DNA from 4 places in the Pelosinus sp. IPA-1 genome. Region 3 is predicted to be linked to each of the others. Evidence: riboswitches for the same ligand, from Rfam matches in the RefSeq annotation. Region 3 holds a riboswitch; each other region holds the start of a gene.

Region 1 (8,148 bases), on a different contig from region 3:
TTCTGGGTTTAAAATGTGTTCTGCGATTATATCGCCGGGTTTTAGCTCTTTTGTTTTGGCTTTAATCATGTTATATCCTCCTAGTTGAAAAACTCTAAATGAGTTTTTTACCTTTGTTCCGTGCAGCTAAAAAACATAGTTTAAAATAATTTACATTTTATAACAGTTGTAATCATAGCATTGTTTATAGAATAAAACATTTTCTAGGTATGTACCTCTATCAAAAGGTATAGAGATGCAAAAATACTAGGAAAAATCAATAAAAGTTTACTTATTAAAATCATATAACAAAATCGAAAATTTAGCGAGAAGAATTTGTCGAAGTATGGGAAAATAGATGGAAAATTATAATCACCATCACAGAGTAAGAAAAATGCAGGATAATGTTGATAAATCTAGAAATACAAGAAAGCAAGGAATATGTTATAGGAAGGATGTTTATTTAAGTGTCAAGGTGGGAAGAGTTAATTAAAAATATTCAACAAGATGTTAAATTATTTTTATTTATATTAGGAGTTTTTTGTTTATTTCGTATTGGCTTTATTACGGTTTTAAACTCTTATATTAGTGAGGCGACTACGCTTAAAGATATATTTTTAGCCTTATATTATGGCATACGGATAAGTTTGAAAAGTGCAGGTTTAGTGGCACTTACATCCTTTGCGTTTTGTACAATTCTTACTTTATTTATAAAGAAGGATAAAGTAAAACATGTTCGCTATATCCTAGGTTCCGTTTATATTGCAATACTAAGCCTTTTGTTTTATGCAAGAATTCCTTATTATGAACAGTTTCACATGGGGTTTAACCAACTATTATTTAATACCTTCAATGATGATGTGACCGCAATTTTTCATACGTTAGTCCAAGAATACAATCTACCCATTCGCCTTGTCATGACTGGGCTGACGGGATTATTTTTATCCCAAGCATTAAAAGCATTACTCCGTACCAAGACATTTGAATTGCCGCGTTTTTCTACATGGTATAAAAATATTGCCTTTCGTGTATCCCTGCTGGTTCTTATTTATTATATTGTAATATTTGTGCGTTTTGGTGGAAGTATGACTTATGCCTATAATATTGACTGGGAAAATTCAGGGGTTACAAAGGATGAATTCCTAAATGAAGCCATTTTAGACGATGTGCAAGCATTATACCGTGCGTATACCCTTCATGAACGGGTAACTGCATCTACCGGACTGGACATGGACCCAGGGCGAATGGTAGAGTATGGTAATTATTTGGCTGGTCATCAGGTTGATTCACAAAATGTAGATGATTTTCTAAAGAAAGAGGCCCAAGGGACAAAAATTAAAAAGCCACAGCATGTATTTTTGATAATTGGGGAAAGTTATGCAAACTGGCCTTTGCTGCCGCAATATAAAGATTTGAACATCGCAAATGGGATCAGAAACATTATAAGCAAAGAAGATGCTGCTTACGTGCCCACATTCTTGCCCAATGGTATGAGTACGATCTCTGGGATTATGGGAATTACTACAGGATTAGCGGAGGCTAATCTATATCTGACTTACTTGCCTGAATCTTATAAAGAGCCTTACTCCACAGCCCTTGCACCACAAATGAAGAACTTAGGATATAAGCCTAGGTTTTGGTATGCAGGACCGACTTCTTGGGAACGAGTTAAGGATTTTACCTTGGCCCAAGGTTTTGAAGAGTTTTATGGTATGGGCGATATAGAGAGTCAGTCTGGGAATGTATGGGGCTGCGATGACAAGTATTTATTTAAAGCTGTTGCCGCAGGAATCGATGATCCTCGCCCCACTTTTGATGTGATTATGAATATTTCGAATCATGCTCCTTATACTGTGGATTTAGAGAAGGAAGGGTTTGATCAGGATAGCGTGATTAGGGGCTTACCTGATAAATTAAAGGAAGATAAAGAACTCATTAAAAAATTAGGACATTTTTGGTATGCAGATAAGGTTATGGCCGAATTTATTGAGGAAATGAAGCAAAAATATCCAGATAGTTTGTTTCTCATCGTAGGTGATCATGCGGACCGTTTGAATATCCAATTAAATCCTAGTCTTTATGAACGCTATGCCATTCCTTTTATTGTCTATGGAAAAGGCATTACTAAAGATATTTTTCCCAAGCAGGTATCAGGTAGCCATATTAATGTAGCGCCAACCTTGCTTGAATTACTTTCCCCCCAAGGTTCTGTGTATCATTCCCTAGGGAATAGTTTGACGCGAGGCAATGATATCGGCTTTAATTACGGACTTTGGGTTACTCACGATTCAATCGGGAGAATAGGAAATGAGAGTGCGGAAAGTGTGACGGGGACACAGCCTGAAGAGCCTCCTGATTTAGCTCTTATCCAGAAAGATATTGATGCCCGAAGGGCGATGTCCTGGTGGCGAGTTAAAAACGGGAAAAATATGAATGCTAAAGAATGATTTGAACAGGACTTACCAATACTATGTAGAAGTAATAATAACCAACTGACAAAGAGGTTTTAGAAAACCTGCTGGTATTGCGGACAATAAAGTTATAAGAGATTTCTCTTGTAACTCTGAAGAAACCAAATAAAAGTAGATGTAGAAGATTTACAACTAGCATATTGAAGGTGCAATTCGTCCAATATGTTATGTTATAAAGGGGAAGTAAAATGACAAGATCCTTTACCTTATATAGTGATCAATTAAAGAAGCTTTTGCTTCAAGTAGAACAAAATGTGCAAAAAAATCCGTTGGCCACTGACGGTATTACTATTATGATTTCAGATGGTGATCCTTGTTTAAAAGTGTTTCAAAAGGTGGGCCATGATTGGATTTATTTAGATCAAGAAGAGTTTCGTGAATGGTAAATGCCAAGAAAAAAGACCCTGTACATCTTTGATGTACGGGGTCTAAAGTTGTGCTAAAAAGAAGGAGCAATAGTATGAATGGGACAGAACGAAAAAATATTAGACCGGGTACGAAAGTGAAAATTGTGCAAAAACAAGATCAACGTACCGGGCGGTTAACGGAAGGTGTAGTAAAAGATCTTTTGACTAATAGCGCGATTCATCCTCGGGGCATAAAAGTTCGTCTAGTGAATGGTATCGTAGGTAGGGTGCAAGAGATCGTTGGTTAATGTATTCTTAGATTCATGAAGGTAGGAGAGCTATGTGGACTATATATTGGTTACCAAATCAAGAAAAGATCGAAGAAACAAAAAGAAGGCAGTTAGCAGAAAACTATTTTTTCAGGGGCTAAAATCTCTCTTTGTTCTGTTGGCGTGGGCATTTTTAGTATATTTATTCCAACCGTTTATTACTGCTGTAGTATGGTGGCAAGGATATCAGCGACTACTACTAGGGAAAGCCACTGCTGTAGCCGCCGTAGTAAAAGTATTTACGATGATAGAATATGTCGTTTGCCTCGGAGTTTTATTATTTTTGGCCATGCTTTCCTGGCAAGAGTGGAAGAAATGGCATTCTTTACACCTTGTGGAAAACGATGTAGTAAAAAAATAAATAATAGGTGTGAGATATGGAACAAACATATTCCTTAAAGGAAAAAACAAAACAGTTTACGATTATTTTAATTCCTATTTTGGTGACACAGGTTTTCATGTGTGCCATGACTTTCTTTGATACTATGATGTCAGGACATGCTAGTGCAAATGATTTGGTAGGCGTTGCCATTGGCTCAAGTATGTGGATGCCTGTTTTCACAGGGCTAAACGGAATTCTATTTGCAGTGGTTCCCATCGTTGCTCAACTTCTTGGTGGCAAACGAAAAGAGGAAATTCCCTTTGTTGTAATTCAAGCTGTATATCTAGCTGTAGCGATAGGAGTCGTTGTAATAATTGGTGGTGCCTATGCTGTCCAGCCTATTTTGAATAAGATGGAGCTTAATCCTGTAGCCTATGATATTGCGCAAAATTTTTTGAAAGCTATTTCTTTTGGTATTATACCTTTGTTTATATCGACAGTGCTTCGCTCGTTCATTGATACCTTGGGTTATACAAACATAACGATGCTAATTTCTATGGTTGCCTTACCAATTAACGTCTTATTTAACTATGTACTTATTTTTGGCAAGTTTGGTTTTCCACAGTTAGGTGGTGTAGGGGCTGGATGGGCTTCAGCAATTACTTATTGGTGCATTGTTATCATCAGTGCCTGCGTCATACAGTACCGGCAGCCGTTTAAGACCTACCATATATTTAGTCAGTTTTATCGATTCTCTCTTTCTGTATGGAAAGAACAGCTTAGAATTGGGATACCAATTGGTAGTGCTATTTTTTGTGAAACGAGTATCTTTGCAGTGATTACCCTGCTTATGAGTGAATTTAGCGAAGCCACCATTGCTGCTTATCAGGTAGCGATTAATGTTGCGGCCCTTATCTATATGATACCTTTGAGCATTTCCATGGCATTAACCATTGCCGTTGGGTTTGAAGTAGGAGGTAAAAGATACAAAGATGCTAGGCAGTATAGTTATATTGGGATTGGTATCGCATTGATTATGGCTGTGCTTGCTGCTCTAGTCTTATATTTTTGGAATGAGCAGGTAGCCTGTTTATATACAGAAGATGTAGCAATTCGTAATCTTGTACAACAATTTTTACTATATGCAGTATTTTTTCAATTGTCTGATGCAATTGCTACACCAGTACAAGGATCGTTACGAGGTTATAAAGATGTACGCATTACATTTATTATGGCGATGATTTCTTACTGGGTTGTAGGTTTGCCCCTCGGATATGTCTTAGCGCATCATTCCTGGCTAGGAGCTTTTGGTTATTGGATTGGATTGATTGTTGGTTTAGCTTTTGGCGCGATATGTCTATCAGCACGATTAGTTAGAGTACAACGTAAATATATGTAAAAAACTGCCCTTTTAACCAAGGGCAGTTTTTTACATATTACATATATTTAACTTTTACCAAGCGGCTGTTACAGAACCTTTAAAGTGCTCTTGTATAAATGCTTTTACTTCATCCGAGTGGTATGCTTTTATTAATTTTTGTACGGCTGGGTTTTCTTTATCTTTGCTACGTACGGCAATGATATTTGCATATGGGGAATTAATATCTTCAATGGCAATCGCATCTTTAGTAGGTACTAATCCAGCGGTAATTGCATAGTTGGTGTTAATGGCGGCAACATCCATGTCAGCTAAGGAACGAGGAATTTGTGCGGCGTCTAACTCCTTAATTACAATTTTCTTAGGATTTTCAACAATGTCAGTAACAGCTGCCTTAAGGCCAATTCCTGGTTTTAGTTTAATGAGGCCAAGTTTTTCTAACAATAGCAGAGCTCTTCCGCCGTTTGTAGGGTCGTTAGGAATAGCAACAACAGCGTTTACTGGTAGGTCGGCAATATTTTTTAATTTACTAGAGTAAATACCCATTGGGAAAATAACTGTATTTGCTAAGGATATGATATCGTAGTTGCGATCTTTGATAATGTTATCAAGGTAAGGTTTATGTTGAAAACTGTTAACATCGATATCACCTTGATTTAAAGCTACGTTAGGTTGAATGTAGTCATTAAATTCAACAATTTCAATTTTTAGGCCGTCTTTTTCAGCTATTTTTTTTACTTGCTCCATTACTTCTGCATGGGGGCCAGCAGTAACGCCTACTTTAAGTGGTTTTTCTATCTTTGCTGTACTTTGTTGACTGCACCCAGCAGATAAGCCTAGGATAAAGATGAGGGTTAACAAAAGGGAAATAAACTTAATTGATTTCTTCATAATGAATATACCTCCTATTTAATAATTCAATGGATTATTTTACGGAATCAGAAAGTATAACACTTTCTTAATTCCAAGTAAGAACGACAAGGCTTCCGCCTGCGTCTTAGGACTTGGCCTAAGCCAAGTCTTATCTTAATTTTTGCAATCTTTCTACTGCAGCTTCCAGTGTGGCTAATTGTTTGCAAAAGCAAAAACGTATAAAACGATGTTTGTCATTGGCATTTTCTTGATAGAAACTAGAACCTGGCACGACTGCAACGCCAACTTTTTCAGCTAAGTAGCGAGCAAAGTCGATATCGTTTTTCCAGCCGAAGGAGGCGATATCAGCCATAATGTAGTAGGCTCCATCAGGACGAATGCACTCAAAACCGATGGCAGCTAATTCTTTTAACATAAAGTCCCGGCGGTGACTATAAAAATCGACTAACTTTTCGTAATAAGTAGCAGCAAAACCCATGGCGTGAGCAGCAGCTTCTTGCAACGGTGCAGCTGCACCTACTGTTAAGAAATCATGCATTTTGCGTATGGACTGGCTTATCTCAGGAGATGCAATAACATAACCAATACGCCAACCTGTAACACTGTAGGTTTTGGATATACTATTAATAGTAATGGTTCTATCTGCCATACCAGGTAAGGTAGATAGAGGAATATGTTTGATTTCGTCATAGATGATATGTTCATATATCTCATCAGTAATCGCTAAAACATCGTATTGAATACAAAGCTTAGCAATCAAGTCTAATTCTTCTCGATTAAACACCTTACCTGTTGGGTTATTGGGAGTATTAATAATAATAGCTCTTGTGCGTTCAGAAAAAGCGGCGATTAATTCTTCTTGATTAAAGGAAAACGTTGGAGGATGTAATTGTACATATTTAGGTGTTGCACCGCAGAGTATAGCATCTGGGCCGTAATTTTCATAGAACGGCTGAAAAATAATAACTTCATCTCCAGGGTTAATCGTCGCCAAAAGCGTTGCCACCATTCCTTCTGTAGAACCGCAACACACGGTAATTTGTTTTTCTGGATCAATGTCAAGGTTGTAATCTCGTTTATTTTTCTTGGCAATGGCATCTCTTAGGGATTTGGTACCCCAAGTAATAGCATATTGATTGTGGTTTTCTAAGATTGCTTTAACAGCAGCTTCTTTGATTTCATCTGATGCAGGAAAATCCGGAAATCCTTGTGCCAAATTGATGGCTTTATGAGCAGTGGCAATACGAGACATTTCCCGAATGACTGATTCTGTAAAGCGGCTAGCTTTTTCTGAGGCGTATTTTCTTAGATCCTGGGTTGGTTGTGAATTATGGTTCATGCTACTTACTCCTTTTTCTTTACAATAAAAAATCTTCTTCATAAGATGAAGAAGATTTTATTTCAAAATAATCTTCATCTCCCAGGAATACTCCTGTTGGAATTGGCACCGTTCGCAGTATGCGGTGGTTGCCGTAGCTTCATCGGGCCAATCCCTCAGCTAACTCTTGATGAATATATGCTGTTATTGAAAATAATAGTAGCATGCGATCTAGGTCATGTCAAGTAGGTTTAAAAAGACAGATTCTTTTGTCAATTGACATGTAAACTTTACAAACGTATAATGTATTTAATGGAAAAGGGTCTCTCTTAGAAGGACTTAGATGCTTATTCCGGGAGGTAAATTTTATGAATCAGAAAAAAACCAATTTTCGATGGACCTTAGCAGGACTTATGTTTCTTATTAGTTTTGTTTCTTACATGGACAGAGTAAATTTATCCGTAGCCACTCCAAGCATTATGCAGGAATTAGGTTTTAGTAAAATGGATATGGGTTTAATACAAACCGCTTTCTTTGTCGGTTATGCATTTATGCAAATACCAGGTGGTATTATGGGAGAGTTTTGGGGACATCGTAGAGTCTTGGCTATAGCAGCTACTTGGTGGTCCATATTTACCGCATTGACGGGCGCTTGTAGTAACTTTACCTTTTTCGCTGCCACTCGTGCTATGTTTGGTTTAGGTGAAGGACCTATGGCGCCAGCTATAGGACGTTTTATTTATCGTTGGTTTAATCCTAGTGAAAAAGGACGTGCCTCTTCTTTCATGTTAAGTGGTGTATTTTTTGGACCGGTTGTTGGCCCAACTCTTACCGTAGCCTTAATGATGGCTTTTGGCTGGCGCTCTGTATTTGTGATTTTTGGTGTGTTAGGTTTAGTCATTGCCGGACTTTGGTATTGGCTCGCAAAGGATTCGCCTCGGACCAGTCCTTATGTTGATGTGGCGGAAGCTGATTATATAGAAGAAGGCCTCAGTGCGAATGCTGATAAAAAAGAATTGGCACCATGGCGTAGTTTCTTAGGATCTTCTCAATTTTGGGCTATTGGGATTCAATATTTTATAACAGACTATATTATGTTTGTATTTTTGGCCTGGTTGCCTTTATACTTAA
Region 2 (8,148 bases), on a different contig from region 3:
GCTCAGAAACTCCCATAATTTCCACACCAGCTTGATAAAATTCGCATTGTCTTCCAGCCTGAGCTTGCTCATAACGAAATACATTTGTTAAGTAAAATAATTTCATTGGACTGGGACTTTCCTTAAAACGAGTCGCTGCAACCCGCGCCATAGGAGTCGTCATATCTGAGCGAAGCGCTAAGATTCGGTTGTTCTTATCAAAGAATTTAAACATATGCTGTTCTAGCTCATTGCCAGCTCCTACAGCCATTGTTTCTAAATATTCCATCGTCGGAGTCACAACCTCATCATAGCCCCAACTAGCAAATAAATGGGCTAAAGCCCCTTCTACAGCGCGTTTCTGCTTAGCTTCTTTCGGCAGAAAATCTCTTGTACCATAGGGAATTTGTGGCACGAATTCATCTTGACCCATAAAAATAAACACTCCTAACTTAGTTGAAATATTTTCTGACCCTACTTATTTTGGCTTTCAATTCGTTCTAACATAAACTTATATCCATCTGCACCATAATTCAAGCAACGCTTTACTCGACTAATCGTTGCAGTACTTGCTCCTGTTTTGTCGACAATATCATCATAGGTATGACCAGCCTTTAGCATCCGTGCTACTTCCATCCGTTGGGCAAGAGACTTCAATTCACTTACTGTACAAATGTCTTCAAAAAACTGATAACATTCTTCTTCATTTTCTAGCAGTAATATAGAACGGAATAATTGATCTGTCAGTTCATCTTTCAACTTGGGATTCGTAGCCATATTTCTTTCCTCCTACTGTAGGATAAATCCTTTATCCCTTTTAAGCTTTACTTAGTGAAATTATAACATTGCCATTCCTAATTTGCAAAGTGATTTTTTTCTTGACACCATTTTTCAAAAATGATAATATATGTTTCAACAAGTTAATATTTTTTCATCAAGAGCAGTTGAGGGAATGGCCCTATGAAGCTGCGGCAACCATTCACTTTTGTGAAACGGTGCCAATTCCACAGGATCTAATCCTGGCAGATGAAGCGCAATTCAGATTGATAGCACGCTTCATTATTGTGAAGCGGTTTTTTTATGCATCAAAAGATTATAAGGAGGGAAAGATTCCATTGATTAGACTTGAAAATATAGAAAAAGTATACCAAAGCGACAACGGCACAATTCACGCTTTAAATGGAGTTAATTTAACTGTTGAACAAGGAGAGATTTTCGGGATTATCGGAACAAGTGGCGCTGGAAAAAGCACACTAATCCGTTGCATTAATATGTTAGAACGTCCTACTAAAGGTACTGTAATAGTGGATGACCAAGAACTAACGTCTTTAAACGAACAAGAATTACGAGAACAGCGTAAAAAAATAGGCATGATCTTTCAACACTTCAACTTACTATCTTCTCGGACGGTTTATCAAAATATAGCCTTCCCCTTAGAACTGGCAAAGCGTAGTAAAGAAGAGATCGATACAGAGGTTATGCATTTACTCGCATTAGTTGGACTTACTGATAAAAAGGATCAATATCCATCTCAGCTAAGCGGCGGGCAGAAACAACGGGTTGGTATTGCAAGGGCATTAGCAAATCACCCTAAAGTACTCTTGTGCGATGAGGCCACTTCTGCCCTTGACCCCCAAACAACCAAGTCTATTTTAGAATTATTAAAAGATATTAACCGCAAATTCCAACTCACGATCGTGCTTATTACTCATGAAATGCAGGTTATCAAAGAAATCTGTAATCAGGTTGCAGTCATTGAGGGGGGCAGGATCATTGAGCAGGGCAATGTAATTGATATTTTCACTCAACCCCAAGCAAATACTACTAAGGAATTTATTAGTGCTATCATCAATCATAACTTACCAGACTTCTTCAATGATATTACCTTATCACCAGTACCTACTGCTGATAGCAATCTTATTTTGCGTTTATCCTTTATTGGTCACTCTACCGAAGAACCTGTTATTTCTAGTATGATTCGTCGTTTTAACATTGATGCCAGTATTTTATACGGGAACATAGATCATATTCAAACAACTCCTTTTGGTACATTAATTGTAGAACTATCAGGTGAACAGGCAGCTCTTCAGCAAGCACTTAGTTATTTAAAAACACGTGAATTAGGAATTGAGGTGATTGGTTATGTCGCAAGACATGCTCGCGTTGCTGGTTAAATCCTTATGGGAAACTACCTATATGGTTGCTGTTTCTAGCTTTATCTCAGCTCTCATTGGTATACCTTTAGGTATTATTTTAGTAACTACGAATAAAGGACATATTCTTGAAAATACTTCCCTTAATCGAATATTAGGGGCTATTGTAAATGCGACTCGCTCCACACCCTTCATTATTTTAATGGTAGCTATTATTCCAGTCACTCGATTATTAGTTGGTACTTCCATCGGCACCAATGCGGCCATCGTCCCACTAAGCATTGCCGCCATCCCTTTTGTCGCTCGTATCGTAGAATCAGCTCTCAAGGAAGTTGATTATGGTGTCATTGAAGCAGCACAAGCCATGGGCGCATCTCCTAGAGAAATCATTACAAAGGTCCTAATTCCAGAAGCTATGCCCGCAATTGTACTTGGATTAACATTAACAATTATTAGTCTTATTGGCTACTCGGCCATGGCTGGAGCCATTGGCGGCGGCGGTTTAGGAGATTTAGCCATTCGCTATGGCTACCAACGTTTCCGGGCTGATATCATGTTAATCACTGTTATTATCTTAATTGCACAAGTACAAATCGTACAGTCCACTGGCGATTATCTATCCAATCGTCTCAACAAAAAATAGGAGCAGCACGAATTGAGTTTTTAGGTGCTTTCTATAAAAAAATTTCAGGGGGATTATAAATAATGAAAAAACTGGTTCTTGTTCTTATTGGAATTCTTAGTTTAGGTCTATTAGTGAGCGGATGCAGCCAAGAAAAGGCTCCTGCAAGTCCAGCAAGTAAAGCTACTGTACTAAAAGTTGGCGCTACGGCAGTACCTCATGCAGAAATTTTAAATGTAATTAAACCAACTTTAGCTAAAGAGGGCATTGATTTGCAAATCGTTGAATTTACTGATTACGTAAAACCAAATATTGCTGTGGCTGAAAAAGAATTAGATGCAAACTTCTTTCAACACATTCCTTACCTTACTAAATTTTCTACAGAACGTAATTTGGCATTAACCTATACTGCAGCAGTGCATATCGAACCGATGGGTATTTACTCTAAGAAAATTAAAAATCTAAACGAACTTGCTGCTGGCGCTAAAGTTGCCATTCCTAATGACCCCACTAATGGTGGCCGTGCTCTTGCACTTCTTGAAAAAGCAGGCATTATTAAATTAAAAGACGGTGTAGGTGTTAGTGCGACAGTAAATGATATTGTAACTAATTCCAAAAACATTCAAATCAGCGAATTAGAGGCTCCTCAACTTCCACGTGTTCTTGAAGATGTAGCGATTGCTGTTATTAATACCAACTATGCATTAGAAGCAAAATTAGTACCAACAAAAGATGCTCTATTTATTGAGCAAAAAGATTCACCTTATGTTAATATACTAACGGTGCGTAAAGGTGATGAAAATCGTCCCGAAATTCAAAAATTAACAAAAGCTTTGACTTCTGATGAAGTAAAGAAATTTATTAATGAAAAATACCAAGGTGCTGTCGTACCAGCATTTTAAAAACCAGGAGGGAACTTTGTGGGAAAAAGGCTGAAAATCCTCACGACTTTCTTATTGCTAGTAGTAATCGCGGCATTATTGTCGTGGCATAGTCTACAACATATGAATTCCGTATACAAACCAATAAAGGTGGGAGTTTCAGCTGGCCCTCAATCTGAAATCATGAGCCTAGTGAAAACACTAGTTGCAAAGGATGGCCTCGATGTTCAAATCATTGAGTTTACTGATTATAGTAAACTCAATGATTCTTTGTATCACGGAAAGATTCGTATGAACAGTTTTCAACACCAGCCCTATCTTACTTCTATACAAGAAGATTATAATCACGAACTGACTGCTATTGCAAAAACCATATTATCCCCTATGGGCATCTACTCAAAAAGAATAAAAAATTTGTCCGATGTACCAAGTGGCGGCAAAGTTGCCATCCCCAAAGATTTAACGAATGGCAGTCGAGCCTTATTACTACTAGAAAAAACAGGTCTTATTACCTGCCGTAATATAGAAAGTTACACAAGAACAGTAAACGATATTGTTGATAATCCTTTGCATCTTACTTTTCTAGAAATTGATTCAGCGCAAATGAGCACTGTTATTAATAGTGTTGACCTTGCTCTTATTAATGTGAACTATGTTACTATGGCAAACTTAATACCTGTAAAGGACGCACTTGCCTTGGAGGACAATAACTCACCCTATGTTATGTTGTTGGTGGCTCGTACTAGGGATACATATGATAAGGATCTAGAGAAAATCATCAAAGCGTATCACTCAGAAGAAGTTAAAAATTTTGTGAAGGAACGGTATCAAGGTACCCTGATACCAGCTTGGTAGGTATAGACGGAATATATTAAAAAGGTCCCCCTAATGTAGTGCACAAACTACTACAATAGGGGGACCTTTCTGCTATTGGTGTTTTTGGGTTTTGTCTTATCAGGGGATGAACTTCATTTATTTTTGATACTGAGGTTTACCATCTTTAAAGTATACGACATCAAGTTTTGATCGTTCTGCAATCTCAAAGCCCACATCCAAACCCCTGCCAATATCTTTTACATGGTGCGCATCGGAGCCAATTGTTACTAAACGTCCACCTACTTCATAAAAACGTTTGTAGATTGGCATAATGATCTCCACAGCTTCTTTTGTGACCAGCCGTCTAGTATTAATCTCCAACGCTTTTCCCTTTTGGGCAACAATAAGTAAAACCTCATCAATATAATCTTTAAATTCATGATAATAGACTTCTGGATCTTTAAAACGAGCGTATCTAGCAATGTAATCAATGTGACCTAAACTATGAATACTATCATAGCAGGTTACACATTGTTTCATTGTTTTAAAATATTGTTCATATACATCCTTCTTATCTCTCTCATGATAAAATTCAGCTGCATAAATATCAATATTATCAATGACATGCACTGACCCAATCACATAATCAAAGGGATATTTTTCTACCAATTTGCAATTTTCCTCTAAGCAATCCGAACGCATCCCTATTTCTATGCCTAAAAGGACTTTGTCACTACGAAATGTATTATAATCAGCAAAATATTTCTCTACATCAAAAATAAATGACATAGGTTCCGGGTAGGCGATGTCCATATGTTCCGTAATCGTTATACCAATATCTAATTCTCGCCCCCGTGCCACAGCTTCATCCATTTTCATTTTTGAATCGGTAGAAAAACACGTATGCATGTGACTATCAAATAACATCAGTTACCTCCTATCTAACCCCTCTTCGTCTACTTCTGTATTATAGTTGTTACACAAAAATGCAAAAAATCCTGCTTACTATGCAGTTTATTCTACTTTCCTATTTTTCACTCAATCTAGTAATTCATACATACTAGTTGCTTTTTAATCTTCCTCAACATGTTTTATGTATACATGTAAAACTTCCATCGAAATATGTTGAATTTTGTACTTTTTCGTATTATACTTAAGACAAGTTAAGGAATTAAATTCCAGCATAAAACCACATCCTGTACTGGGGGTGATTCCATTGAACAATTTAGATATTTTGCCAACGTACAATATGGGAGATGATTCCGTTGAACATTCTAATGGAGTCCATAATTTCATATAAATGAGGCTAAGAAGTGTTATACTTTTTACCTCTTCTTAAGTGTCTAATGCCACTTAATAGTACAATTACTTTAATTGTACAGGAAGAGCCCAATGCTACGGCAGGAGGTTTTCGCAATGGTTAGAGAAACTCTTAGTGACGTCTTTTCCATCTTCTGTATCTGGATAGTCGTTCCCTTAATAGCTGTTAGCTTATTGTACCTCTTAATTAAAAGCGGAAACCTACTGCTGTGGACAATCTTCCCCTTATTAGCAGTTGTGTTTTTCATAAAGAAGCAAATCACCAAGGCTAAGGCACCGCAACACTATAATATTATTTAAAGTAAAAAGCTTGATCTCAATGAGATCAAGCTTTTTTATACATTCAAGAAACAGAACTGAAAAACTCAAATCTAGATAATATATTCTTTACGTTACTAGTTATTTATCCCTATATAAAACATAACCATATAGTCATGTTCGATTATTTCTTCATTGAGAGGCTGCACCATAAAGAAAAAGATCGGTAATTGCATGAGCTGTTTCGCTAATATCTTCTGTAACAAAACAACGAAATACAAAGGTAACAATAACGCTAAATAAGCAATGAGCGGCCCTTGTCGCATCACAACTGGCGCGAATCGCCCCCTTTTCCTTTGCTTCTACTAGTACTTTTTCGATCATTCCAATGGTTTCACAAAAACAGGTTTGGTATTTATCAAGTTGCTCTTGACTAAAATTTGACGATCCAGTAACTCCAAACCCCCGCACTTCATGCATCATCACTCGCCATAAGTCAGCATTTTCTACGTAGAACTCTAAAAATGCTTTAATCATGGTTTCAATTTTTTGAAAAGGAGGTTCCGAAGAATTTACGATATCTTCTAAAATAGTCTGAAATGGAGCGCTGCACTCTTTGATCAAGGTATAGAAAAGCTGCTCTTTATTGACAAAATAGTTATATACAGTCCCCTTCCCCGTGTCAGCTAAAGCAATAATTTCATCAACAGTAGCACGATGATACCCTTTACGAGAAAAAACTACATAAGCTGCCTGCAATATATGCTGACGTTTATTTTGCGAATCATGAGAACCAATTGTATCACGGAAATGCTTCATTTCTGCCTCCAAATCATTTTTATAGACTATTTTTGAGCAATTTCTACCATCTATGTAAATTTTTTAATTATTACAACATTTTTCCTGCGCACTATGGACTACGCAGTCATTAAATTACTTAAATAAAGCTCTGCTATATTTAAGCAGAGCTTTATTTAAGTAATTTAATTATACCATTCCAAATCAAACCTGACAATGAGTGCTAATTTTTTTATTTAAAAAAGTCTCGCAGTGCCAATCCCTAGCCAGGTAGCAAAAAATCCTAGAATACAATTTGATATTATATTATACATTGCCAACGCCAAACTGCCGTCCTCCATTAATTTAAAGGTTTCATAACTAAAGGAAGAGAAGGTGGTTAATCCCCCAACAAACCCAACTGTAACAATCAATCGCCAATAAGGACTTATAATAAACTTTTCTGTTGTTGCTGCCATAAAAGCGCCTATGATAAAACAGCCAACAACATTTACTATCAATGTGCCGTAAGGAAATCCTGTACCAAAACGTCCAGCTGCCCAGATAGATACCAAATAACGAGTAGTTGCGCCAATACTTCCCCCAACCGCTACCGCCAACACGTTTAACAAAACTATCACCTCACCTATTGTAGTTATTAGCGTTTAGGCGGCTTATTTCCATATTTAATTACTTGAATTTCATCAATAATGACTAAACCCTCTTGCACCATTTCATCAAGTAACGGCAATAACTTATCCATATACTCCTCGCTGTCTATTATTTCTACCACTATAGGTAAATCACTAGACAGATCTAGAATTTTTGCTGTATGTATACGACTGTTCGCACCATAACCCATTAAACCACGAACTACAGTAGCTCCTGCCATATCTAATTCTTTTGCTTTTTCCACCAGCGCTTGGTATAGGGGCTTTCCCTTATAGCGATCTGTTTCACCAATATAAATTCGTAGCCTTTTAGCCTGACTAGTAATTTTCGGCATTGTATCCCCCCTGATTTTAATGAACCTTCTTTCTATTATAAAACAAAATCTTTTATGTTGCATTCTTATCTTTGTTTTTGCTAGAAAAATAAGAAAGTGTCACAGCGCTCAGCGTGACACTTTCTTCCATCACTTATTTTATACAAATCAGTACCTTGGATCTGTACCACTTCTTATAGATCTTGCTGAAAGAGAGCCGTGGACAAATAACGTTCTCCTGAATCAGGTAGCAATACGACAATATTTTTCCCTTTATTTTCAGGCCGGTTTGCAAGCTGAATCGCAGCAAAAGTAGCAGCACCGCTTGAAATACCTACGAGCAATCCTTCTGATTTA
Region 3 (8,148 bases):
CTATGAGAAAAATAACAAAAATGTTATTTATGTCAAAGGTGCTCCGGATGTTATTTTAGATATGTGCCAACATTATATGAATAATAGCACCGAATCACCGCTTTCTGCGGCTATAAAAAGCGATATTCTGGAACAAAATGAAAAAATGACAGATCAGGCTCTTAGGGTATTGGCCGTGGCTTACCGACAGATTACAAAGATGGAGGCTAGTCATGTAAGCGAAGAGTTGGAAAAGGATTTAGTTTTTGTTGGTTTGATTGGTATGATTGATCCGCCTAGACAAGAAGTAAAGCCTGCAATTGCTTTATGTCGGCAAGCTGGAATAAAGACGATTATGATTACTGGAGATCATCGTAATACTGCAGTAGCAATTGCTAAGGAACTGCAAATGTTTAAAGAAGAGAAAAACCAAGCTCTTACTGGTAATGAACTTGATGAATTAAATGACGGCGAATTGGCTAAGATCATCAATAGTGTTACCGTATATGCTCGTGTATCTCCAACTCATAAGTTGCGTATTGTCAAAGCGTTAAAACGTCAGGGACATATTGTAGCTATGACTGGAGATGGTGTTAATGATGCACCTGCTATCAAAGAAGCTGACATTGGAATCGCGATGGGATTTACAGGCACTGATGTTACCAAAGAGGCAGCAGCGATGGTTTTAGCGGATGATAATTTTGCTACTATTGTTGCTGCTGTAGAAGAAGGTCGAGGTATTTATGATAACATACGAAAATTTATTCGGTATTTGCTATCTTGTAATTTAGGCGAAGTGCTCACCATGTTTATTGCTACACTCGCTGGATTGCCTTTGCCCTTGTTGCCCGTACAAATTTTATGGGTTAATCTAGTTACTGATGGGCTACCAGCTATGGCTTTAGGAGTAGATCCTAACAATCATGATATTATGAATAGGCCACCAAGGCAGCCGCGAGAAAGTGTATTTTCTCGTGGGTTAAGCCTTAAAATCATTACACGTGGTTTTCAAATCGGTATTAGTACAGTATTGGTTTTTGCAGGAGTATATTTTTTAAAAAATGATTTAACACTGGCTAGAACAATGGCCTTTTGTACTTTGGTTTTTTGTCAGATGTTTCATGTTTTTGACTGTCGGTCCGAAAGGTTTAGTATCTTTGAAATTGGCATGTTTAAAAATAAATATCTGATTTTTGCCACGGTCTGTTCTGTGTTTATGCAATTGTTAGTTGTGTATCATCCCTTTATGAGGGAAATTTTTGCCACGGTTCCTCTTGGTTTGTCGGATTGGTTAGTAGTGCTGTGCATTTCTGGGTGGACTTTTATTATAGGTGCGATTAAACATCTATTTTTTCGTAGGCGGGTGCCTCGTTCCGTTTTGGGGCGGGTGCATTAATAGAATTGAAATTTTAAGTTTAAAATGAGGAGAATAGGACATGAAGTTTAATTTTAGTAAATGGCATGGTTTGGGAAATGATTTTGTAATTGTTAATGGATTGGAAGAAAGTATTGAAAATTATGAAGAAATGGCGATTAAGGTTTGTGACCGGCATTTTGGGATAGGAGCAGATGGATTAGTTATATTATTAAAGTCAGAAATAGCTGACTTTAAAATGAGAATTTTCAATTCAGACGGTAGTGAAGCTGAAATGTGTGGTAATGTCACACGGTGTATGGCTCGTTATGTGTTTGAGCACGGCCTAACAGATAAGAAAAAAATTACGTTAGAAACGAAAGCCGGTATTATTAAACCAGAACTAATTTTTACCAATGGTATACTTGATACCGTAAAAGTTGATATGGGAGAACCGCGCCTTAAGCGAAGTGAAATACCGATGGTCGGGAACGCTGATGAACAGGTAATTAACGAAATATTACGAGTTGGCGATATTGAATACAACATTACGTGCGTATCTATGGGAAATCCCCATTGTATAATATTTGTTGATGACCTTACTTTAGTTGATCTATCTGTAATCGGACCCAAAATTGAGACAGATCCTATCTTCCCGAAGAAAACGAATGTTGAATTCGTGCAAGTATTAAATAAACAAAAATTACGTATGCGTGTTTGGGAACGCGGTGCTGGTGTTACTATGGCTTGTGGTACAGGAACTTGTGCTACATTAGTAGCAGCGGTACTCAATGGTAAAGCAGATCGGCAAGCTACAATTGAATTAGACGGGGGTACTTTGTTTATTGAATGGGGTTTGGATAATCATATTTATATGTCTGGCCCAGCAGTAGAAGTTTTTCGTGGCAAGTATCTTTGAGTTTTCTAGATAATAAAGAAAAGTCCAACTTCTCTAAAAATTAGGAGTTGGATTTTTTATTTGAAAGGAATTTTTCTATTTGTGGTGTAATAATATACCTCATAAGAGTAGGGAGGTGCTATAGTGAGATTTTTTACTTTGACAGTGATTTTCTTATTACTATCATTTAGTCAGACTTTTGCAATATCTCCGGTTAATATTGATGTTATAAAAGAGGCGCAGGATTATGGTAAATCGAATGCACAAAATCAATTAAAGGATTTCTTGCTGCCATGGATGTCTTATGAAGAGAAAGCGATAAAGTTAAATGATACAGCAGAACGTTCGTATTTATACACTTCCTTTTTGCTCATAGCAACAGACGCTCGAGAAAAGAATTTATTAGGGCGTAATGTTACTGCGTTAGATAGTGAAAGTATATTGGCAGATTACTCAGGCTTATTAAGCTTTAGTACAGTTTTGTTTGGGGGGAAACAGGATTTCACTCAAAACGCTAATGTAATACTTAAACAGGCTGGCAAAGAAATTAAGGCATACCAGACGGTAATTCCTTCTAAAGCCGAAAAGAATACTGGAGAATCAGGGCAAAATACATTTACTGCTCAATGTTACTTTTATTTTTTAGAAAAAGACATTGTACTTGATATTCCTATCATATTACTGATTAAAACAAACGATAAAATAGAACATTCTTTCTACTTTGATATTGCAAAGATAAAATAAAAGATTCTTTAAACAATGGTATACCTAGATAATAAGCGAAAAAGGGATTTAGTGAAAGTATGGAGAAGTATTTAAAGAGATTTGGATAATTGTAATATTATCGTTAATAATAAAAATGTGCAAAGAAAGGAGCCGCTTAGTGTGATAAAAAGTATGACTGGGTTTGGGCGTGGCGAATATATGGATAATGAATACAGACTAATTGTAGAAATTAAAGCTGTAAATCATCGTTATAATGAAATCGTTATTCGTATGCCTAAGAATTTAGGACCACTTGAAGATAAAATTCGGCGCAGTGTATCTAGTGCACTAGTAAGAGGCCGTATTGATGTTTTTATAACAATAGACGAGTATGGAGAAAAGAAAAGAGCTGTTCGGATTGACAAAGAATTAGCAGTGGCTTATAATAAAGCTTTAGATGAATTATCAGAATTATTTGCTATGCCAGTAAAGGATAGAATTTATCAAATAGCAAAATATCCTGATGTTATTCGCGCTGAGGAAGTAACAGAAGATGCTTTATCTTTGTGGCCTAAATTGTCTCAAGCCGTTTCTATAGCGGTCAATAATCTTATGCAGATGCGTATAACAGAAGGGTTAAATATTCAGCAAGATTTGATAGCGCGTATCGCAGTGATTGAATCATATATTAAATCAGTAGAAGAGCGTGCTCCTCAAGTTTTAGTAGAGTACCGGGAAAAGATATTGGGACGTATGCGTGATTTATTGGGGATGATAGGAGAAGAACCTGACGTCGGCAGATTGGTACAGGAAGCAGCGATTTTTGCTGATAAAACGAATATAACTGAGGAGTTAGTACGTTTAAAAAGTCATTTGGCACAATTTCATACTGCATTACATATTGATGAGGCAGTAGGAAGAAAATTGGATTTCATCGTGCAGGAGATTAATCGTGAGACGAATACAATTGCTTCAAAAGCGAATGATTTTACTGTAGCCAACATAGTCGTAGAAATTAAAAGTGAAATTGAAAAAGTCAGAGAACAGATTCAAAATGTAGAGTAGAATCAAATAAAGAACCATAGGTAGATGCTAGCGATATAAAAAATAAGGGGGATTTTTATATGGAAATAAAACTTATCAATATTGGCTTTGGTAATATTGTATCTGCGAATAGAATCATATCTATTGTCAGTCCTGAATCGGCGCCAATTAAAAGAATTATTCAAGAAGCTCGTGACAGAGGAATGTTAATTGATGCAACTTATGGAAGACGTACTAGAGCTGTAATTATTACTGACAGTGATCATGTAATTTTATCTGCAGTGCAGCCTGAAACCGTAGCTCATCGCCTTGCCAGCAAAGAAACTAGCGAGGACACTGCAGAATAGCAGATGATGAAAGGAGCAGCATGTATGACAAAAGAGGGAATTTTACTTGTTTTATCTGGTCCATCTGGAGCAGGTAAAGGGACAATTTGTCAAGAATTGCTGCGTAGATATCCTGAATTAAACTATTCCATATCTGCCACTACACGGGCAGCACGTGTAGGAGAAAAACATGGGGTTAATTACTGGTTTGTTTCTCGTGAAGAATTTGAGAATATGATAAAAAATGATGAGTTGTTGGAATGGGCTGAAGTTTATGGCAATTTTTATGGAACACCATGCCGTCATGTAAAGGATTTATTACAAAATGGTAAGGATGTTGTCTTAGAAATAGATGCACAGGGAGCTACGCAGATAAAAAAAAGATTCCCCCAAGGAGTGTTTATCTATATTGCACCACCGTCCTTGGATGAGCTAGCGAATCGCATTCATAAAAGAGGTACTGACAGCTTGGATGTGATAAAGAAAAGGCTCAGTTGTGTTAATAATGAATTGACATACGTACATAATTATAACTACATAGTAGTAAATGATGAGGTGCAAGAAGCAACAAACAAGGTTTTATCAATTATTACTGCAGAAAAGTGCCAAGTGGTACGTAATGACAATATAGTGGAAGAAATATTAACTAATTTTAATAAATAAAACTTAGGGGGACTACTATGATTCATCCATCATTAGATGTTTTAGTGACTAAAGTTGATAGTAAATATACATTGGTTGTGCTTGCGGCTAAGCGTGCTCGAGAACTTATGGACGGTTCAGTACCCATGGTTGAGAGCAAGTCGAATAAGCAAGTAACCATTGCTTTAGAGGAAGTAGCGCAAGACAAAATATCCTATGAGCGGACCAAAAGCGGTATAAAGTAGGAGGTCGTTATGTTAAAGGGAAAGAATATTGTTGTTGGCGTAGCTGGTGGTATTTCTGCTTATAAAGTAGTGGATGTCGTTAGCCGTCTAAAAAAACAGGGCGCCAACATATATGTTATTATGACTAAGGCAGCGACTAACTTTGTTACCCCATTGACTTTCCGAGAAATAAGTGGACATCCGGTTGTAGTTGATATGTGGGCAGAAGCTACCAATTGGAATGTTGAACATATTGCATTAGCTAGTAGAGCAGATTTGTTTTTATTGGCTCCTGCAACGGGAAATATTATTGGTAAAATAGCCAATGGTATAGCGGATGATATGTTATCTACTACGGTTATGGCGACAACGGCACCAATCTTAATGGTGCCAGCTATGAATACGAATATGTATTTAAATACCATTGTTCAGCAAAATATTAGTAAGCTGACTCAATTAGATTATTACTTTATGGATCCAGATTGTGGTAAATTAGCATGTGGTACAGAGGGTGTAGGACGTTTACCTGAGCCAGAGGCTATTGTAGAAAAGGTAATTGAGATACTAAAAACCAATCATGATTTTACAGGGAAAAAGATATTAATTACTGCAGGTGGAACGCAGGAGGCAATTGATCCCGTAAGATATATCGGTAACCGCTCTAGTGGGAAAATGGGCTATGCATTGGCGGAGGTTGCTGCGCACAGAGGAGCAAAAGTCACTTTAATATCGGGACCTACTCATTTAGTTTCGCCACCTGGTGTTACAATAGAATTTGTACAATCAGCATCACAGATGCAGGATGCCGTATTGGCTCATTTTGCGGAAAGTGATATTGTGATAAAGGCAGCGGCAGTAGCGGATTATCGTCCACAGAGTATGTCGGAGCATAAAATTAAAAAGACTGGTGAGACGCTACATTTGATACTAGAGAAAAATCCGGATATCTTACTACAGCTTGGGCACCTAAAGAAACATCAGATATTGGTTGGTTTTGCTGCTGAAACTCAGGATTTACTAGTTCATGCACAAGATAAATTAACGAGAAAAAATTTAGATATGATTGTCGCTAATGATGTTACTATACCTGGTGCCGGATTTAATACGGACACAAATATAGCAAAATTGTTGTACCGTGACGGTCGTATAGAAGAGTTGCCTCAAATGTCTAAAAAAAGGCTAGCAGAAGTTATTTTAGATAAAATTCACATAGAATGTCGAAAATAGGTTGATTTTTGTTCTATTTTACTTTAAAATTTGATTTGGCAGAATTATATATTGGCTCATCAAGAGATGGTGGAGGGAATGGCCCGATGAAACCGCGGCAACCATTTGGAATATCCAAAAACGGTGCCAATTCCTGCGGTGAAATCCGCAAGATGGGAGAGTGACAGTGACAATCACCCTCCCTTATGGGAGTTTTTTTATTTTTATTAATTATTGGAGGTAGAAATTGTGGAAAAAAAACGCGTATTATTTACTTCAGAGTCTGTTACTGAAGGACATCCTGATAAAATGGCGGATCAGATTTCAGATGGTGTATTAGATGCCATTATGGCAAAAGATCCTATGGGACGGGTAGCATGTGAGACTTTGTTGACAACAGGTCAAGTACATGTAGTTGGTGAAATAACAACGAATTGTTATGTGGATATTCCTAAGATAGTACGTGATACAATTAAAGAAATTGGCTATACACGTGCAAAATATGGCTTTGATGGTGACACTTGTGGTGTACTGGTTTCCATAGGTGAGCAATCCGCTGATATTGCGATGGGTGTTGACAAGGCGCTAGAAGCAAAACAAGGACAAATGGATGATATTGAAGCAATCGGTGCTGGTGACCAAGGAATGATGTTTGGTTACGCAACCAATGAAACTCCAGAGTATATGCCATTGACAATATCCTTAGCACATAAGTTAGCTCGTCGTTTAACAGAAGTCCGTAAAAATGAAGAAGTTGATTATTTACGTCCTGATGGAAAAACACAAGTAACGGTGGAATATGAAGATGGACAACCTCTTCGTGTCGATACGATCGTAATTTCAACCCAGCACGGTCCTGAAGTTGAATTAGCAACTATTGAAAAAGATTTGATTGAAAAAGTTATTGTACCAATTGTTCCAGCTCATCTATTAGATGCAAATACGAAATACTATATTAACCCAACAGGCCGTTTTGTAATAGGTGGACCTCAAGGCGATGCTGGTTTGACTGGCCGTAAAATCATTGTTGATACATATGGTGGAATGGCACGTCATGGTGGCGGTGCATTCTCTGGTAAGGATTGTACCAAAGTAGATCGCTCAGCTGCCTATGCAGCTCGCTACGTTGCCAAAAACGTAGTTGCGGCAGGATTAGCAGATAAATGTGAGATCCAGTTAGCTTATGCTATTGGTATGGCGCATCCAGTCTCGATTATGGTAGAGACTTTTGGCACGGCTAAAGTAGATGAAAAACTGATTGCCGAGCTGATTAAAAAACATTTTGATTTGCGTCCAGCTGGCATTATTAAAACCTTGGACTTGCGTCGTCCGATTTATCGTCAAACAGCAGCTTACGGACACTTTGGCCGTACTGATATTGATTTGCCTTGGGAACGCACTGATAAAGCAGAAATTTTACGTAAGGAAGCAAATCTTTAATTTTTAATAATTTCTTGCAGGGTTTTTATCTCATCATACGAATTTTATAGGTATAGCTAATGATAAAAGGGGGACTCAGTGAGATTCCCCCTTTTTAATTTTATTAAGTATCATGGAATGGTGGTAACAATGCAACGTATAGCACAAGTTTTAGTAAATCTTACAACTAAAAACATTAACAAAGCTTTTTCATATCATATTCCTGAACACTTAGATTGTGTTGCTGTAGGTTGGCGTGTATTAGTGCCTTTTGGAAATCGCAAACTAGAGGGTTTTATTATTGATATTACTCAGGGTGAAGATTCTGATATAATTAACCTAAAACCTATT
Region 4 (8,148 bases), on a different contig from region 3:
CCAGCCTTATCCTACTTCTGACTATGTGATCTTTACAGCAGAAACTGCTTCTACTACCAATGAAATTTTACTCATTGATTATATGCTGAAGCACACAGAAGATAAAAAGACAAAAATATATCTCTTAAATCAATACTTAGAAAATATTCGTACTACCTTATATCGCCAGACCATGTTTGCCGAATTTGAAAAAGCAATTCACGAAAAAAGTGAGCAAGGGGAAACCTTGACGGCTGATGTGATGGAAGGCATGTATCATGAACTTAATGTAAAATATTTTGGTAGTGATATGGTTGTAGATAAAGAAATTGATATAGAATGGGCTCGAATTCCTCACTTTTATCGTAATTTTTATGTATATCAATATGCAACTGGTTATTCAGCAGCAACGGCCTTTGCTGAAAAATTACAAACAGAAGGTAAGACGGCCCAAGAACGCTACAGTACCTATTTCTTAAAAGCTGGTGGTTCAGATACACCAATCAATATTTTAAAACATGCTGGTGTAGATATGTCTACCCCTGAGCCTATCGAAATTACGTTACAGAAATTTAATCGGCTATTAGATGAATTGGAAATGTTAATGAAAGAAGAATAGTTCATAATTAAATAGTATCTTAATTTAACTAAAATGGCGCCAGATCATTCCTTGATCTGGCGTCATTTTTGCTATTATAAGCTTTTAAATTGGGGGAGATATTCTTTGTGAGCTTCTAACATTTCATCAAATAAAACTTTAGCCATTTTATCGGAAGCGACCAACGGGTTCATTGTCATAGCTAGTAAAGCTTTATTATAGTCGCCTGTAACAGCTGCATCAATAACTACTCTTTCGAAGGATTTAATCTGTTGTACTAATCCGTTTATTTGTATGGGAAGCTCACCGATAGCAATTGGTTGAGGACCATCTTTAGTGATCACACAGCTTACTTCTACAATGGAGTCAGGCGAAATTCCGGCAATTGCCCCATTATTTCTCGTATCTACGGGTTGAATATCACGCTTGTCATTATATATTGAATTTATCAATCTACAGGCTGCATCGCTATAGTAGGCTCCACCACGTTGTTCTAATTGTGGTGGTTTTATGTCCAAATTCGGATCTTTATACAATTCGAACAGGTCATCCTCCAGTTTTTTTACTGTTTCAGCTCTAGTTTCCCCTTTGGCAAACTCTTCTAATTCCTTTTCCAACATTTCATCTTTTTTGAAATAGTATCTGTGATAGGGACAAGGTATTACATTTAATCCTAGTACAAATTCAGGTATCCAATTAATATTGATAACATTTTTTACAGTACTCGGCATCTTGCCAGCAGCAATATTATCAATCACTGATTTGGTAATGTTCTCACCATCTAAATATGCATTTAAACCAAATACCATATGATTCAAACCGGCAAAGTCAATTCGAATTCTACTGTGTTCAACATTGTATAGTTTGGCTATTGCCATTTCCATGCCAATAGGTACATTACATAAGCCGATAACCTTCTTATTTTTCCCATATCTCAGTACAGCTTCCGTGATCATTCCTGAGGGATTGGTGAAGTTGATTAGCCAAGCATTTGGGCATAATTCTGCCATATCTTTATCAATTTCAAGTATGACTGGAATAGTTCGCAGTGTCTTAAACATCCCGCCGGCACCATTGGTTTCTTGTCCAATATAACCATGGTTTAATGGAATTCTTTCATCCTTTATTCGTGCATTTAAGAGGCCTACGCGAAATTGTGTCGTTACAAAATCCGCATTGGGCAGAGCCTCTCTTCTATCTAGAGTCGTGTGTATTTCCATTGGTACCCCGGATTTTTTGACCATTCTTTTAGCAAGATCACTTACAATCTTTAATTTTTCTTTGCCTGCGTCAATATCTACTAACCACAGTTCGTGAATGGGCAGTTCATCATATCTTTTTATGAATCCTTCAATAATCTCCGGTGTATAACTTGAGCCGCCACCGATTGTCACAATTTTTAACCCCTTCATAATAAAACCTCCTAATATACTCGGAATTTTTATCTCTAGAATAATCATATAGTTCTACCAGAAGGAGCGCAATTACGATAAAGTAAAACTGTACTAGTACAGTTTTACTTTAAGAGAAGGGAATACGCATTAGCTATTCCTCGTAGTGAGATAAAAGAACTTCTTACCCTTTTTCGGAGAATGGAGGCTGTATTTTGTCCAGAATAAGGCAATCACAACAGGGTCATAATAAGTGTATATCGATTATGGGAGGCTTGGTTGTGAGCAATCAAATAATATTATGGTCTATGTTAATTCTTCCTTGGCTAACTCTCTTCTTCATGCCTAGAGAGGAAATTAAGCGATGGATGCCCGCAGCCTTGTTTGTAATAGTAACGAATACTTTAATTGTTGATGTAGGCGTTACTTGGAAGGTATGGGAGACCCGTGAGAATGTTTATCCGCTTAGCGAAATGATAAGTTTTGTTTATGGTGCATTGCCAATCGGCGCGATGTGGATTCTCAAATATACTTATGGGCGGTTTTGGTCGTATGCAATTGTTCAGATCATAGGCAGTTTACTATTAATCCTTTTGGTACAGCCCTTGTTACACCGCCGAGGAATATTCGTGTGGCTTGACGAAAATGCTCTTGCGGGGATTGGGGCATTTACAACGACGGTCGTGCATTTAATTTCCGTCTATATTTATCAAATGTGGCAGGATGGTATATTATTCTCCTCCGAACGAATCAATATCTCTCCTAACTTGCAGCCAACGGCAGCTAAGCCGCTAGACAAGAATGAACAAGATAAAAATCCGTAGGAAATCACCAATACATGGTTGCTATTAGCGCTACATCATGATATAGTAATAGCACTAGGTTTACAACGTTACAATTAAATATTAAATCTTATCCAGAGTGGTGGAGGGACTGGCCCAATGACACCCAGCAACCGGCAGTAATGCAGTGGTGCTAATTCCAGCAGGAGCAATCCTGGGAGATAAGAAGGTTTACTATGTAATAAAAACCCTTCTTATTTATAAGAGGGGTTTTTTTATATTTGAGATGGTGAGGAGAGGGTATATGGATGCTGTTAGATAACAGCCGTAGCATGCAGACAACGTTAACTTACTTTCCAGGATTTAAGTGGCGGCCTTATTTAAAGATGGCTAAAGTAGCTGATACAGAAAATCCCTTGTACCTCAAATTAGGGGGGATATTAAAAGAGGTTATTGTAGCATATGAAACCTATGGACATATATCTGAAAACGGCGATAATGTTATACTCTTACATCACGCCTTGACAGGTGATAGTCATCCAGCCGCCCATAACCAGCATGACGAAAAAGGTTGGTGGGAACCACTGGTTGGTTCAGGGTGCCCCCTAGATACAGATAAGTATTTTATTATTTGTGCCAATGTGCTTGGTGGTTGTCAAGGGACAACAGGTCCAGCTTCCCCTAACTTAGAAAATGGGCTGGCTTATGGCATGGATTTCCCGGAAATAACTTTATTAGACATGGTACAGGTACAGAAACGATTACTAGATTTGCTGGGGATTAAACATGTTAAGTTAATTATTGGCGGTTCCATGGGTGGAATGCAATCTTTGGAGTGGGCTGTAACCTATCCTGATTTTATGGATGGTGTTATGGCAATTGCCGCTCCAGGATATTCATCTTCTCAGTCCATTGCTTATAATAAGGTAGCACGGCAAGCTATAACTCTTGACCCAGGTTGGCAAGGTGGAAATTACTATGGCGGGAATGGTCCAGAAAAAGGATTAGCAATTGCCCGATCGGTAGGTATGATTACCTATCAATCCGAATTGTCTATGGAAGGAAAATTTGGACGGAAACGCCGCAATGGATGTTTTGAAATTGAAAATTACCTAGATCATCAAGGTAATAGCTTAGCGCGCCGTTTTGATGCGAATTCTTACTTATATTTACTACGAGTCTTAGATTATTATAATTTGTCAGATAGCTGTAAAAGCTATGAGGATGCTTTAGCCCAAATTACGGGGAAAGTAATGGTTGTGGGGGTAAGTTCTGATATTTTATATCCTCCTTACCAGCAAGAAGAATTGGTGGAAGCTATGCGCGATTGCGGAGTGGATGCCGAGTATGCCTTACTTGAAAGTCCTCATGGTCATGATGGTTTTTTAATTGATTTTCATTTATTAAGGCCCTTGATCAATGAGTTTATAAAAAAGCTAACTATAGGTAAAGTAACTAAAAACTAGGAGGATGTATAACATGTCAGTACAAGAAAAATTACGTTTTGATTCATTAGCCGTTCACGGTGGTCAGGAGCCAGATCCGACAACAGGATCACGAGCAGTTCCCATTTATCAAACTACTGCTTATAATTTTCGTGATAGCGAGCACGCTGCCAATTTATTTGGTTTAAAAGAGTCTGGTAATATTTACAGTCGCTTGACTAATCCTACTACTGATGTCTTAGAAAAACGCATTACAGCTCTTGAAGGTGGAGTCGGAGCTTTAGCCTTTGCTTCAGGGCATGCTGCAATTAGTGGAGCCATCTTAAACATTGCCCAAGCAGGGGATGAAATTGTCAGCTCTTCAACTCTTTATGGCGGTACTTATAATATGTTTTCCTATACTTTGCCTAATTTAGGGATTAAGGTAACCTTTGTTGATCCAAGGGATCCAGAAAATTTCCAAAAGGCGATTACGCCAAAGACAAAAGCGTTATATGGTGAAGTGATTGGAAATCCCAAAATTGATATTTTTGATATTGAAAAAGTTGCTGAAGTGGCCCACCGAAATGGTATCCCATTAATTGTTGATAGCACGTTTGCTACACCTTATTTATGCCGTCCTCTAGATTTTGGCGCAGATATTGTCGTTCATTCTGCTACAAAGTTTATTGGCGGGCATGGTACATCTATGGGTGGTTTAGTGATTGATGGTGGTAAATTCAATTGGGATAATGGAAAGTTTCCTTTATTGAGTGAGGCAGATCCAAGTTATCATGGACTAAAATATACGGAAGCCTTAGGACCTTTGGCTTTTATCATTCGCCTGCGAATCCAAGTGCTGCGCGATTTAGGAGCGTGCCTCAGCCCGTTTAATAGTTTTCAATTTTTGCAAGGGTTAGAAACTCTTCATTTACGTATGAAACGTCACTCCGAGAATGCGCAAGCCGTTGCTGAGCATTTAGCAAAACATGAAAGTGTGAGTTGGGTAAGCTACCCAGGATTGACCAATCACCCAGATTATAATTTGGCGAAAAAGTATTTTCCTCGTGGAGCAGGAGCTATATTAACCTTTGGCATCAAAGGTGGATTAGAAGCTGGTAGAAAATTTATTGATTCCTTGCAGTTATTTTCCCTATTAGCAAATGTTGGAGATGCTAAGTCTCTTGTCATTCATCCTGCAAGTACCACTCACTCTCAGCTCACATCAGAGCAACGTGCTAGTGCTGGAGTACCGGATGACATGGTACGCTTGTCTATTGGAATTGAAGATGTGGAAGATCTTATTGAAGACTTGGATCAAGGTTTGGCTGTTGCAAAGTAAATTGTGATGCTTGAGGTAACTATAAAATAAAACAATATAGTAAAAAGAGCTGCAACTATGATATTAGTAGAGGATATTATAGTTGCAGCCTTTTACTATTTGGCCATGAAATTTGTAAAAAATATATAAATATAATAAAAAATGTTAAAACGTATACCTTTTGGCAGACGAAAAAATTTTTAAAATGTATTATTGTATCTGTAACGGTTCGAAACGGGAAAATGATTAGAATAGATAAATCCAGAAGGAGTCTGAAGAAATGAGCTTAGTAAAATGGTTGGCCGGCTGGTATAAAAATAATTGTAATGACAATTGTGAGCATTGTTATGGTGTGAAGATTACAACAGTAGATAATCCAGGATGGTCTATAAAAATTGATTTAACGGGTACGGGATTCGAACAAAAAACATTTGAAACTGTTTATCTTGATAGGAGTGATAATAATTGGATTCGATGTCTTGTAAATGATAATACTTTCAAAGGATTTGGAGGGCCTGAAAATTTAGAAGAGATATTAGAAATTTTCAAGGAATGGGTTACTGACTTAAGTAAGGAAGAGAAGATTCAAGCGCCTCGCAATAAATATGAGTTTAAATACTTTGAATATACCCAAGAAGATTTGTAATAGAAAATTTCTTTCAAGTAACTTTCCCCTAAAGTTTATGAGGTGGATGACTATTATTTAAGTAAAACACCAAGGTAGGAGATAAATAATGAATGTTATTAAATTGTTAGAAGAATGGTACATCAGTAATTGCGAAGGTAATTGGGAACATGACTGGAATGTTAAAATTCAAAGCATTGACATGCTAGGATGGCTTGTTTCGATTAATTTAGTGGATACGAGAGTTGATGGTAAGGAGTTTCCTGCATATAAAGTGGAAAGAAGTGTTGATGATTGGGTACATTGTAAAGTAGAAAATAGTATTTTTAACGGTTCCGGTGGGGCTGGAAATTTAGAAGAAATTTTAATAGTATTTATAACCTGGCTAGTCAAGGTCGATAAAAATTTTAAAAAGAAAAAATAATCAGTGTTCTGGCACAGAATTACTCAAGCAAATTTGTAAAGGCTTGAAGGACTAGAGTACATCTTCTATATTTAATCTACTGTTGATTAGATTTTCGATAAATTGCATAAATATATGAAATTAGGTGGAGTAATTTATTTTCTGATCATGTATTACGGTGTGGGAGGACAAAAGTTTGGATGCCAAATTTATTAACCCTTTTTTAATTGCATTTACGGGCGTGATGCCTCAAGTTGGATTTGTAAATATTGTTAGAGGTAAAATTTGTTCCAAGGAACAATTTGTTGATAGTCTTGGAGTTAGTGTACAGGTTGGTGTGAAAAGTCAAAGCGATGGAAATATTGTTTTTAATATGTCGGAACAGACGGCTAAGAAAATTTCATCAGTTATGATGATGGGGACTGTAATCAATACGATTGATGATATGGCTAAAAGTGCAGTCTGTGAAGTGTTTAATATGGTTGTTTCTCATGCATCTACTTCTTTAAATAAGGAAGGATTTATGGTAAAAGTCAACCCTCCTATATTTTTGCAGGATAATACCAAAATTCAGGTGTGTAATAGTACATATATTGCTATTGAAATGATAGTAGATAATTGCCCGGTAGAAATGTCCATTGGTCTTAACGCTGGATAAGTGTTAAAGATATTGCTATCTATATATACAAAACCCTGTAAGAGTTCTTATGAATTTTTGCAGGGTTTTACTATATTAGATGGAATGTAGTCAATTACTACGTATTTGCGGTAAGGAAAAGAGTTATAGCAGGGGGAGTTTATTATGGATTCTAAACCGTTGTTTACTTACTGTTTGTCTAAAGAAGGTGCAATTGAAGACTATCCTTTTGGCCCAGATGTAATTGTTATGAAAGTGATGGGAAAAATGTTTGCACTCTTATCACGTAGGGAGGGACAGGTAAATCTCTCATTAAAATGTGATCCTAACTATGCAGAACTTTTACGTCAGCAATATGTAAGTATCTTACCAGGGTACCACCTAAATAAACGGCATTGGAATACATTATTATTGGATGGCACTATCCCGGAGAAGGAGATAAGGGGGCTAATCGATCACTCTTATGATTTGGTAGTTAAGTCCCTTACTCGGGAAAAACGGGCTAGGTTGAAAATAATAATTTAGGCTTGAAAAGAGTAAATGATATTATTAAGGGTAATCTATTGTAAATAGAAGTTTATATTGAAGCGAGGGATGAGTATTTCTACTGAATTAATCTTAGTTATAGTAATCTTGGTTGCACTTATTTTTACATTAACAAATGGTTTGCATGATGCAAGCTCCGTTGTCGCGACTTTTATTTCCTGCGGGGCTGCCACGCCAGTTCAAGCAATTTGTTTGGCGGCAATAGGGGGCTTTATTGGTGCGGTGACGAGTGGTAGTGCGGTGGCAAATACTGTCTCGGCAATTGTTGCAGTCCCTACAGAAACGGCATTACTAAAAATATTATTAGCTGCTATGATGGGAGCCGTAATATGGAATCTAGTAACTTGGAAGTTTGGCTTTCCTTCCAGCTCAACTCATGCGTTGGTAGGAGGATTAATAGGGGCAGTATGGGTTTCTCGTGGCAAAGAATATATTTTATGGG

The links. A riboswitch is a leader RNA that binds a small molecule or an ion and turns the genes downstream of it on or off. The one in region 3 is predicted to bind S-adenosylmethionine.
Region 1: linked by a shared signal. The riboswitch ahead of QSJ81_RS01425 (pyridoxal phosphate-dependent aminotransferase) and the one ahead of metK (methionine adenosyltransferase) in region 3 are both predicted to bind S-adenosylmethionine.
Region 2: linked by a shared signal. The riboswitch ahead of QSJ81_RS03480 (methionine ABC transporter ATP-binding protein) and the one ahead of metK (methionine adenosyltransferase) in region 3 are both predicted to bind S-adenosylmethionine.
Region 4: linked by a shared signal. The riboswitch ahead of metX (homoserine O-acetyltransferase MetX) and the one ahead of metK (methionine adenosyltransferase) in region 3 are both predicted to bind S-adenosylmethionine.

The regions. Positions count from the first base shown of each region.
Region 1 covers NZ_BSVC01000001.1:318,575-326,722, forward strand. The annotation lists gene QSJ81_RS01390 (HD-GYP domain-containing protein) at 1-69, opposite strand, end outside; gene QSJ81_RS01395 (LTA synthase family protein) at 447-2,426, shown strand; gene QSJ81_RS01400 (hypothetical protein) at 2,639-2,836, shown strand; gene QSJ81_RS01405 (YwbE family protein) at 2,911-3,105, shown strand; gene QSJ81_RS01410 (poly-beta-1,6-N-acetyl-D-glucosamine biosynthesis protein PgaD) at 3,140-3,487, shown strand; gene QSJ81_RS01415 (MATE family efflux transporter) at 3,504-4,847, shown strand; gene QSJ81_RS01420 (MetQ/NlpA family ABC transporter substrate-binding protein) at 4,902-5,717, opposite strand; gene QSJ81_RS01425 (pyridoxal phosphate-dependent aminotransferase) at 5,848-7,038, opposite strand; SAM riboswitch class I at 7,110-7,214, opposite strand; gene QSJ81_RS01430 (MFS transporter) at 7,386-8,148, shown strand, end outside.
Region 2 covers NZ_BSVC01000001.1:750,501-758,648, reverse strand. The annotation lists gene hisZ (ATP phosphoribosyltransferase regulatory subunit) at 1-412, opposite strand, end outside; gene QSJ81_RS03485 (YerC/YecD family TrpR-related protein) at 454-756, opposite strand; SAM riboswitch class I at 908-1,012, shown strand; gene QSJ81_RS03480 (methionine ABC transporter ATP-binding protein) at 1,095-2,153, shown strand; gene QSJ81_RS03475 (methionine ABC transporter permease) at 2,122-2,775, shown strand; gene QSJ81_RS03470 (MetQ/NlpA family ABC transporter substrate-binding protein) at 2,838-3,656, shown strand; gene QSJ81_RS03465 (MetQ/NlpA family ABC transporter substrate-binding protein) at 3,675-4,490, shown strand; gene QSJ81_RS03460 (histidinol phosphate phosphatase) at 4,608-5,378, opposite strand; gene QSJ81_RS03455 (hypothetical protein) at 5,868-6,071, shown strand; gene QSJ81_RS03450 (TetR/AcrR family transcriptional regulator) at 6,222-6,848, opposite strand; gene crcB (fluoride efflux transporter CrcB) at 7,064-7,429, opposite strand; gene QSJ81_RS03440 (DUF190 domain-containing protein) at 7,465-7,812, opposite strand; gene cysK (cysteine synthase A) at 7,986-8,148, opposite strand, start outside.
Region 3 covers NZ_BSVC01000004.1:475,602-483,749, reverse strand. The annotation lists gene QSJ81_RS12185 (calcium-transporting P-type ATPase, PMR1-type) at 1-1,375, shown strand, start outside; gene dapF (diaminopimelate epimerase) at 1,416-2,252, shown strand; gene QSJ81_RS12175 (hypothetical protein) at 2,376-2,975, shown strand; gene QSJ81_RS12170 (YicC/YloC family endoribonuclease) at 3,117-4,001, shown strand; gene remA (extracellular matrix/biofilm regulator RemA) at 4,061-4,327, shown strand; gene gmk (guanylate kinase) at 4,352-4,969, shown strand; gene rpoZ (DNA-directed RNA polymerase subunit omega) at 4,987-5,193, shown strand; gene coaBC (bifunctional phosphopantothenoylcysteine decarboxylase/phosphopantothenate--cysteine ligase CoaBC) at 5,203-6,399, shown strand; SAM riboswitch class I at 6,453-6,558, shown strand; gene metK (methionine adenosyltransferase) at 6,628-7,818, shown strand; gene priA (primosomal protein N') at 7,948-8,148, shown strand, end outside.
Region 4 covers NZ_BSVC01000002.1:480,889-489,036, forward strand. The annotation lists gene pepF (oligoendopeptidase F) at 1-598, shown strand, start outside; gene QSJ81_RS06035 (6-phospho-beta-glucosidase) at 673-1,989, opposite strand; gene QSJ81_RS06040 (hypothetical protein) at 2,250-2,792, shown strand; SAM riboswitch class I at 2,878-2,978, shown strand; gene metX (homoserine O-acetyltransferase MetX) at 3,059-4,216, shown strand; gene QSJ81_RS06050 (homocysteine synthase) at 4,230-5,516, shown strand; gene QSJ81_RS06055 (immunity 53 family protein) at 5,776-6,141, shown strand; gene QSJ81_RS06060 (immunity 53 family protein) at 6,230-6,544, shown strand; gene QSJ81_RS06065 (chemotaxis protein CheX) at 6,720-7,181, shown strand; gene QSJ81_RS06070 (MmcQ/YjbR family DNA-binding protein) at 7,326-7,685, shown strand; gene QSJ81_RS06075 (inorganic phosphate transporter) at 7,743-8,148, shown strand, end outside.